One region of the Metabacillus sp. YM-086 genome, then DNA from elsewhere that is predicted to be linked to it. Evidence: riboswitches for the same ligand, from Rfam matches in the RefSeq annotation. Region 1 holds a riboswitch; the other holds the start of a gene.

Region 1 (5,250 bases):
GTGTTGTACTCCAATCATCCTCAATCATTGTGGCTCCTACAACAAACCTTCCATCACCCTTTGGAACGATATAACAATGGTCATAGAAAAGAGTCTTTTCGAGATCTAAATGATCCCCTTGAACGGAAAGACATTCACCCTTAACCGGCCTCATATTGACCTCAAGTCCTAATTGTTTAAAAAAGTGTCCACTCCATACTCCATTTGCGATAACTACTTTGCTACAAAGATAATCCCCTTGTGGTGTTGATAACGTATACTCATTTGTAGCTGTTTTCTTAACAGAATGAACGGGTCTATTTTCTTTAAATGTTGCTCCTAGTAAGCTAGCAGATTTCGTGAAAGCCGCACATACATGTGTAGGAGAAACGTGGCCATCTTCAGGAATATAAAGCGCTCCTACGATCGAATCAGACACATGTGGTTCACCTTGTAAAACTGTTTCTTTCGTGTGCCATTCTAAAGTTTCATAATCTTCTACAGCTTTCTTCAAAACTCTCGCTTCATTTTCTGTCATTGCTAGCTTATACATGCCTTTATCAACTAGTTGAATATTAATCTGTGATAATTCTGACAGCTCATCACGTAAGATGTGATAGTGTCTTTGACTTTCCTTCGCAAACTGAAAAAAAGCATCATTATTTTCCAATTCGGAATTTGCCCCAAGCATTCCAGCAGCTGCACATGTTGCACCTGTACCACCTTTATGGCTATCTAATACAAGAACGGAGATTCCCTCTTTTGCAAGCTGATAGGCAATTGACTGCCCAATTATACCGCCGCCAACAATTCCAACATCATATTGTTTTTGCATGGTAACCCCCCTCTTTTAAATTGGTTAAAGCTGCAATTGGGTCACTGCTCGCTATAACATAGGACATAACAGCAACACCATGAACACTTACGTTTTTAAGCAACTTAATTGTGCTAGGAGTAATGCCTCCTATCGCAATAACTGGAATTGTCATGTGCTCACAAATTTCAGCTAATTGTTCTACACCTCTTGGAGGTAATGCTGCTTTTGAATTTGTTTCAAAGATGTGACCAAATAACAAGTAATCAGCCCCCGCTTCTTCACATCGTAGAGCTTCTTCTAGCGAATGGACAGACCGTCCAATTCTTACGTGCGAATCAAAAGCTCTTACTACCTCAACAGGAAGGCCGTGTCCTGGTAAATGAACATTAGGGATATTATGTAATAAAGCAACATCAAGTCGATCATTGATCACAAGCTTTTCCTTCGGTACACCCCGCTGAAGCAAATTTGACACAAGTAACATGATGTCTGAAGCCGTTTTCTGTTTTTCCCGGATATGAATATAATCCACATCTTGATGGAGCATCGTAAGTTTCACTGTTAATTCATTTACCGTTTGCTTGCCATCTGTAATGACATGAAATTCCACTTTTTTTCACCTTGATTCTTAAATAGTAAAGTTTTATAGGACGCAAAAAACCACTTTCCTATAGGAAAGTGGTTTACATACACAAAAAACCATGATGTATCCACTTCCCTACGCTGGTATCATCCAGATCAGGTTATAAGGGTCTTAAAGTCACACTTTAATCTCAGCCTCTATTTAAGGCTCCCCTAGCGGTTGTTTCTCTCGTATTTACTTATTTCTATCATACCAAATGTTTGGAAACTTTCAAGAGTAAGATACCCTGATGTTTTTTAATTGATAAAATTATATCAATTCCAACTCATGTTTAAGTTCATTTACATATTCTCTAGAGCCCGTCACAATTAGACGATCTCCTAATTTCAGGTCTGTATCTCCATGTGGAACAATTGAATCTTTGCCTCTGAAAATACGGACAAAAATAATGTCTCCTGTAAACGGAAAGTTTCGTAGCAGGATGTTATCGTATTTTGCATTATTTAAGTTAATTTGATATAGAGTTGTTTCCTGATTTGTTAAGATTCTCATAACACTTGGTGCTTCAATTAAAGCACGAAGCATCGTTTTTGTTGAAAGAAGTGTAGAGAAAATATCAATACCCTCATCCTTTAATTGACTTGCTAAATCAGGTGATGCCACACTAGCAATCACTCGATCAACTTGCTCTTTTTTTGCAAATAAGGCAATATCGGCATTTCGTTGTTCATCACCAGTAGCTACAACAATTAAGTCTACATCAAAAGCGTTTTGATCTTTTAATGTTTCAACCTGAAAATCATCAATTTCTCTAATCTCAAACAATGATTCAGAGATTTGTTTATCAATTTTATCTTGTTGAATATGATAAACCGTTGTTTCATAAAGATCTTGGTTTAGCTCTCTTGTAACTGGCAGTGACATTTGATTGGCACCAATAAAGGCAACCTTGATTTTGGTTGGTTTTCCTTCGCTTTTTGGAAAAAGCTTTTTAAAGAAAATCGGAGTTACTATACTCGTAATAACAGCAACTAAAATAAGCGCACCTGACATTTCAGCTGTGATAATCTCCATTCTTTCCCCAATCGTCGCAGCTGCAATGACAAGAGAAAGCGTAGATGTTAAGAGAAAACCAGCTGCAAGTGTTGTTTTGCCATCGTACCATCTTTTCAAATAATAAACAGGTAAAATCTTAGAAATCAGAAGTGCGATAAATAATAATGGAATAAGCAGGAAGATTTTTGGATCTTTAAACAAAGCCCAAATATCTAAATCAACTCCAACCATTACAAAGAAAATGGGAATAAGAAATCCATATCCGAAAGAATCAAGCTTTTGAACCATTTCTTTGTTAGGAGATAATAGCGAAACTAGCACACCTGCTAAAAAGGCTCCTAAAATATTTTCGGCACCAATTGTTTCGGAAATCGCCACTAATAAAATAATTAACGTAAAAACAGCTCGTGTCCCAATTTGAATCGTCCCTTTTGACATTGTTTCGATGAATGAACGATTCATAAATGTTTTTCCTAAGAAATAGAGCCCAACACCTGCTCCAAATAGAACTAATAACAACCATGTATTGTTGTCTCCACCACCATAAATGGAAGCAAAAACAGCAAGAAGCACCATTGTGACTAAGTCGGCGATAACAGCCACAAGTAAAATAATTTGACCAATATTGGATTTCATAATTCCTGCATCTTTTAATGTAGGTACTACTACTCCTAGAGAAATAGTCGAAATAATTAAGGTCATTAAAAACGCGTTATCCATTAACCCGATCCATACAAAGATGTAGGATAATAATAAGGATAGAGCAAAAATCCCAACAAATATGATGAGTGATACGAAAAACGCATTAGGTGCATCTTTACCAGAAGGAAGCTTCTCCTTTTTCTTTCCTCCTGCAAAAGCTGTAAAGTCTATTTCAAGACCACTAAGAAACATTAAGAAAATAAATCCAAGCATTGATAATGTCTCAAGCCACATATCCTGGTGGACAACATCAAAACCACTTTTTCCAATAATTAACCCAACGATAATTTCGGCTACGACGACTGGCATAAAGTTTAGCTTTAATCGATGTAGCAAAATAGGGGTTAGAAATGCTGCGAGAATAACAATAACTAATGAAGTTACAGATGCTCCATGCATCGTATCCCTCCTTTATCTTAAATTCAGTAATTATAAAAGGTAAAAAATCTAGCGAAGAATGTATATCTTCTATCATATACAAGCTAGAACATAACTTGTAACAATATGCTCTAAGCTGGAATCTAGTTAAATTAAATATTGCATAAACAAAGTCGCCATACCAAAATAAATTAAAATACTAATAATATCATTTATAGTTGTAATAAAAGGACCAGATGCAACAGCCGGATCCACCTTCAATTTATGCATAATTAATGGAATAAAGGCACCAGAAATCGTCGCTACAGTTAGTGTAGCCAATATTGAGATCCCTACTAGTGCACCTAGAAATAAGTCACCTTGCCATACAAAAACAACAACAGTCACAACAACACCACAAATGGCCCCTGTTATTAAACCTGTACCTGCCTCCCGAACAATCATCTTACTAAGATTTTGATCTTCAGTATCACCAAGTGAAATTCTTCTAACAGCAACGGCTAAAGCCTGTGTTCCTGTGTTTCCTGCCATACCGGCAATTAAAGGGATAAACACGGCTAAAATAGCAACCTTCTCTAATGTTGCTTCAAATCGACCAATTAAACTTGCTGTAAACATTCCAAGAAATAATAATATAATTAACCACGGCAACCTTTTTTTGGCAGCAGAAAACGGCCCTCTATCAGTGGAATCAACGTCAGATACCGCAGCAAGCTTCGAATAGTCATCACTTGCTTCTTCTTCAATAACATCGACGATATCATCAACAGTGATAATTCCTAGCAGATGTCCTTGAAAATCAACGACTGGGAGCGCAAGGAAGTTATAGTCTTTCATTTTTCTTGCAACTTCTTCTTGATCTTCCGCGACACTTACCGAGTAAACACGTTCATTCATAATGTCTGAAATCATCGTGTCAGGTTCACTAATAATTAAATCTCTTAACGAAATAACACCAGCAAGCTTTTCATCTTCATTCACAACAAATACATAATAAATTGTTTCAGCGTTTGGAGCTTCTTTCTTTAATATTTGCATGGCAGAATGAACCGTTTGATGAGCATGAATGGAGATATACTCCGTTGTCATGATACTTCCGGCTGTATATTCTTCGTAATGAAGCAACTCTCGTATTTCTTCAGCTGCTTCATCATCCATAATTGTTAAATAACTTGCAACCTGATCCTTATCAAGCTCATTTAAAACGTCAACGGCATCATCTGCATACATCTGTGCAAGCATTTGGGCAGCAAACGTTGGATCCATTTCTGATAAGTATGTTTGATAAAGGCCATCTTCATCTTCAATATTTTCAAAGACCGCTGCCATTTCTTCTGGGGAAAGAAAATGATAAACAGTCTGGCGATCTTCTGGGTCAAGCTTAATAAAAAAGCTGGCCTGGTCGTAAGGGTGCTGCTCTAAAAACACGGAACGAAAATCATCCATATTTTTCTGAGTAAGTGCTGAGAGCAGCGTTCCTTCTTCAAGCTCAACTTGTTCTCTTTCTTCTGACAAAGTCTGTTCCTCCTCTCTTTGTCATATATATTAAGGAAATAAATAAATTTTCGACATATACTTAAGTATTTCTACATATTGCGATTCACATTATAATAACTATAATATTCTATATGCATTTATTGAAGCAATAAGATGAACATTATTTACAAAAATAAAACATTTCCTTTTAGAGACTTTTTTTCCATTAAACGCGTTATATTCTGGAGCGGAAATCAAC
Region 2 (5,250 bases), on a different contig from region 1:
AGATATTGACCGTCGCTTTTTTGTTGTTTCAATAGGAGTGGACAAATCTGATGATAAAGAGAATATGTATGATATTACATTAAAGGTAGCGGTTCCAACTAGTGAAACAAAAACAGGAAGTAATGAATCACGAATGATGACCGAGTCTGCTGAAACGATTTCAGAGGCGGTAAGAATTATTAAGTCAAAAGTAGAAAAAGAGTTAGATTTTAGTCATACAAAAATGATTGTATTGGGTGAAAAGGTTGTTGAAGATGACTTAACTAATATATTAGATTGGTTTTATCGTAGACGTGATATCCAAGCAATTGCCTGGACAGCAGTTGGAAGTCCAACTGCTCTATCAGTTCTTGAAGCAAAACCTTCTGGTGAGCGAGTTCCATCGAATGCATTATTTTTAAGTTTTGGAAATGTTGGAACAGAAACACCATATGTTACGTCTGTCTATATATTTGATTTTAGGAGAAGACAAACAGAAAGAGGGATTGATCCTTTTTTACCAATTATCAAAACAGAAGAAGAAGCTTTCTCAATTAACAATACAAGCCTTATTTCAGATATGAAACAGGTCTTAATTTTGTCTGCAGAAGAAACAAAATATTTTAGCATGTTAAGAAATAGGTCTTCGAAGTTCGATATTAAAGTAGAAAAAGAGGGGAAACCCTATTTTCTTTTTTCAACAGATAAAATTAAGGCAAGCTTTGATCTAAAAAGTGAAAAAAGTAATCGACCGGTTATTTCTTATGACGTACAACTAAGTGGTATTGTTGAAGAAGCTTTTGAAACTTTAGATGAAGCTAAGGCTAATGAGTATGAAAAAGCAGTTAAAATTGAGGTTGAAGAACAAATTAACAGCCTGCTAAAAAAGCTTCAAAAGGAAGAAGTGGATCCACTTGGTTTTGGACTAAGGTACCGTGCAACCAAAACAGGAAAGGAATCTAATAAAGTAGAGAAATGGGATGAAATATATCCTAATGTTCAATTTAAAGTAAAGGTATCAGTGGATATGAAGAATGTAGGCATTATACATGATCAGGAAGGTCATCCTGAATAAAGATAAAGACAACTTTCCATCAGCTGTTAACTTTCATATGAAAAAGTAAGTAGCTTGACGGAGGGATTTTATGATATTAATTGGAGCGGATAAGCCACACCATGCTCATCGATTTTCAGCTTTCACAACAATATATCGGGAACATTTTCACATAATAGACGGATTTACAAGAGGAGTAAATGGAAATAGTTTTGATCGCCACCGCCATTTATATAGAGGAATTACGTCTTTTAAAAATAAACATTATCATCGATTTTATGGTGAAACAGGCCCTGCTATACCATTACCGGGTGGAGGTCATTATCACTTATTTGAAGATCGAACTTATTATAATTATGACGAGCCGATCGATATAGAATATGGTGGTGTGCTGTATGGAGAGGGAGAACGTCCAAAACACGATCACCGATTCGAAGGAAGAACATATGGGATTGTAGGAGAAGATCCGCTAGCGAGAATGTCATATACGGACATGGCAACTAAATTAATTGACTATAATGGCATAAGAGAATAAAGAGGCGGGATTGCCCACCTCTTTATTTGCTTATCTATAAATCTTTGAACCACCGTCAATAAATTCTTTTGACTTTTCTTTCATTCCTTCAGTTAACAACTCATGCATAGGTTTACTTGAGTCATTACCCAATTCTCTAATGTCATGTGATATTCTCATAGAGCAAAATTTTGGTCCGCACATTGAACAAAAGTGAGCTGTTTTTGCCCCTTCAGCAGGTAAAGTTTCATCATGGTATTCTCTTGCTCTTTCCGGATCTAAGGAAAGATTAAACTGATCATGCCACCTAAATTCGAAGCGTGCCTTTGAAAGAGCATCATCTCTGTTTTGAGCACCAGGATGACCTTTTGCTAAATCTGCAGCATGTGCTGCAATTTTGTAGGCAATTACACCTTCTCGAACATCTTCTTTATTTGGTAAACCTAAATGCTCCTTTGGTGTTACATAGCAAAGCATGGCTGTTCCGAACCAACCAATCATCGCAGCACCTATAGCAGAAGTTATGTGATCATAGCCTGGAGCAATATCAGTAGTTAAAGGACCTAACGTGTAAAATGGAGCTTCTTTACAAATCTCCTGCTGCTTTTCAACATTCTCTTTTATAAGATGCATTGGAACATGACCAGGGCCTTCAATCATCACTTGAACATCGTAATTCCATGCGATCTCTGTTAATTCACCAAGAGTCTCCAGCTCAGCAAATTGAGCTTCATCATTTGCATCGGCGATAGAGCCTGGTCTTAATCCATCACCTAAAGAAATGGAAATATCATATTTTGATAGAATTTCACAGATATCATGGAAGTGAGTATATAAGAAATTTTCTTTGTGATGAGCTAAACACCATTGCGCTAAAATGGAGCCACCTCTAGATACAATTCCAGTGGTCCGCTTAGCTGTTAACGGGATATATCTAAGAAGAACTCCAGCATGTATAGTAAAATAATCTACCCCCTGTTCTGCCTGTTCAATAAGCGTGTCACGATAAACTTCCCATGTTAAATCTTCAGCAATTCCATTCACTTTTTCCAGTGCTTGATAAATAGGGACAGTACCAACAGGAACAGGAGAATTTCGGATAATCCATTCACGGGTTGTATGAATATTTTTCCCTGTTGAAAGGTCCATGATCGTGTCTGCTCCCCATCTAGTTGCCCATGTCATTTTTTCAACTTCTTCTTCGATAGAAGAGGAAACAGCAGAATTTCCGATATTAGCATTAATCTTAACGTGAAAGTTTTTCCCTATAATCATTGGTTCTGTTTCGGGATGATTAATATTAGCTGGAATAATAGCCCGGCCTGATGCAACTTCTTCACGTACATATTCGGGGTCCATCTGCTCTCGAATAGCAATATACTCCATTTCGGGTGTTATAATCCCATTTCTAGCATAATAAAGCTGTGTTACGCGTTTACCGTCTTTTGCCACCAATGGATGAATTTGATTAGAGGGAAAAATCTCTAAGTTTGAATGTTTACTAGAAGCTTTATATCCATTATCTTCGGGCTTAATTTCTCGTCCTTCGTATCGCTTAACATCATTACGATCAAGGATCCATTTTTCTCTCGCTCTTGGTAATCCCTTTCGAATATCAATTTCAGCACTTATATCAGTGTATGGTCCACTCGTATCATAAACTCGAACAGGTGGATTCACTTCTTCGCCATATGTATTCTTCGTTACACTCTGAGTAATTTCTCTTACAGGAACTTGAATGTCAGAATTACTGCCTTGAACATAAACTTTTTTACTTCCGGGAAATGGCTGTTTAATTGTAATCTTCATACTTTCTCCTCCTTGAAAATGAAAGTGATCGATTGAAACATCAGCGGAAGGCAAAAATAAAAACGGGTTCTGAAGTTCAGAACCCGTTCAATAGGTGTAGGTAAAATGTAAAAAGATGCGCGCTTATCCCTTTACAAATGTCGCTACTTCCCTACGCTGGTATCATCCAGATCAGGTTCGAAGGGTCAAAGAACTTCAAACGCGTTCCTCTCTCAGTCCAAGCTAATGGACTCCCCTAGTAGAAATTGGTAATTTAATTAAAATCAGTTATAATCATAACATAATTATCCATGTAGTCAACAGAATTTTTTGAATAATAAGAGGAGTTGAAGTACCTTTATTTTTTCATCAATTGTCGACGGAGCTTCTTCATACGGACATGCCATTCTTCAGACAGTTCACTAAGAGATAAGATCTTTTCAACTTGAGGTAGATCATCTTTATGATGGAAAAATGTATTATGAATGGCTGCAACTGAAATCTCTTTAGGATGTTTTTTTAACCGTTTAATGCTTGAATTTGACGAGATTTGTCCTTCCTCTAAAACACGAAAGAAATAGCCCGTGTAACCATGTTCAACGATCTTATTTAATAATGTGTTGATATTTGTATACTTGTTAATCGTTGAACAAGGAAATCGTCCTTGTGAAACTTGAACTACAGCTTCACCAATTTGATAAATATCACCTATACATACATCTGTTTCTTTCATTCCTGAAACGGTTAGGTTTTCTCCAAAAGCGGCCTTTGGTAATGGTTGTTTGTAAAGGTTCTCCCAAATTTCATAATGTTCGAAGGGATAAACACAAATGACACGTTCAGCCCCTCCGTGGTACTCGTGGTTAGCTACATCATCGTCTACAATATGGCTTGATTTAACCTCTAGTGTTTCAACTTGACTTTTACATATCCCTGAACGAAATTCTTTTCCTTTATGTTCAAGTGTAGATGGTTTACCTTTACTAAGCCAAATAATTTTCTGATCCATAGTATCACTTCCTCATGTATTTATCATTGTGTCAATAATAGAAAAAAATACACCAAAACCTTATGAAATGGTGTATTTTACAGAAAGCTAAATTTATTTTTTCTTATTAACAGGTAAAGGATTATTTTTATTCATTTCAATATTTAATATTTCATCTAAGTTTTGACTGGCAACCAATGTTCGTTGTGCACTAATTCCATCTTCTTTGGCGATTGAAAACATTCTTTTTCGGTATTCTTCTATTACTGCATCTAGTGATTTCACACTGAACACCTCGCAATTTACATATATAGGTGGTGAAAAGTCCTATTAAATCTATTATCGGTTATTTCTTCCAATTGTAAATAGGGAAATACGCTATTTTATGTATAATTTTTTGAAAATAACGGAAAAAGTGGGGTTAACCAAAGTGGAATAGGAGAATAGGGGAAATATCAGCTGGCTTGTTTATTCAGGGGCGCTAAAATTTATCGCTGCAGCAATAGATGATGTGCTCACTGCAGCGATAATGATTAATTCCTGCCACGCCCAAACCTAAATTGTGCATTCAACTGACCTTGTAGCATTTTTTTTCTAACATCAGCTTCACTTTCACGTTGTCTTTCTTTTAATCTCATTTCTTTTAAAATTTCAGTTGTTTGTACACCGTCCTCTCGTTTATCTGCAATGTCCATTAGTGTCTCAATATCAGAGAATGAATATTTTCTAGTTCCTCGTTCATTCCGATATGGAGCAATTAGTTTTCTTTCTTCATAATATCTAATTTGTCTCAACGTTAATCCAGTCAACTCACTGACAGTCCCAATTGAGATTACCTTTTTATCCTTGTATGAGCGGTCTTGGTGATTCATTGCTCCACCCCTTAAAACATTCTTTTTACAAGTATATCCTGTTATGTAAGGAATG

What was found. A riboswitch is a leader RNA that binds a small molecule or an ion and turns the genes downstream of it on or off. The one in region 1 is predicted to bind thiamine pyrophosphate.
Region 2: linked by a shared signal. The riboswitch ahead of thiC (phosphomethylpyrimidine synthase ThiC) and the one ahead of ACEWK1_RS06100 (thiamine phosphate synthase) in region 1 are both predicted to bind thiamine pyrophosphate.

Annotation. Positions count from the first base shown of each region.
Region 1 covers NZ_JBLUOI010000009.1:45,104-50,353, forward strand. Annotated here, with positions in the region: gene thiO (glycine oxidase ThiO) at 1-814, opposite strand, end outside; gene ACEWK1_RS06100 (thiamine phosphate synthase) at 798-1,406, opposite strand; TPP riboswitch at 1,495-1,603, opposite strand; gene ACEWK1_RS06105 (monovalent cation:proton antiporter family protein) at 1,689-3,536, opposite strand; gene mgtE (magnesium transporter) at 3,663-5,030, opposite strand.
Region 2 covers NZ_JBLUOI010000002.1:13,109-18,358, forward strand. Annotated here, with positions in the region: gene ACEWK1_RS00990 (Ger(x)C family spore germination protein) at 1-1,054, shown strand, start outside; gene ACEWK1_RS00995 (YmaF family protein) at 1,125-1,568, shown strand; gene thiC (phosphomethylpyrimidine synthase ThiC) at 1,599-3,356, opposite strand; TPP riboswitch at 3,488-3,603, opposite strand; gene ACEWK1_RS01005 (MOSC domain-containing protein) at 3,694-4,344, opposite strand; gene ACEWK1_RS01010 (aspartyl-phosphate phosphatase Spo0E family protein) at 4,438-4,608, opposite strand; gene ACEWK1_RS01015 (MerR family transcriptional regulator) at 4,857-5,195, opposite strand.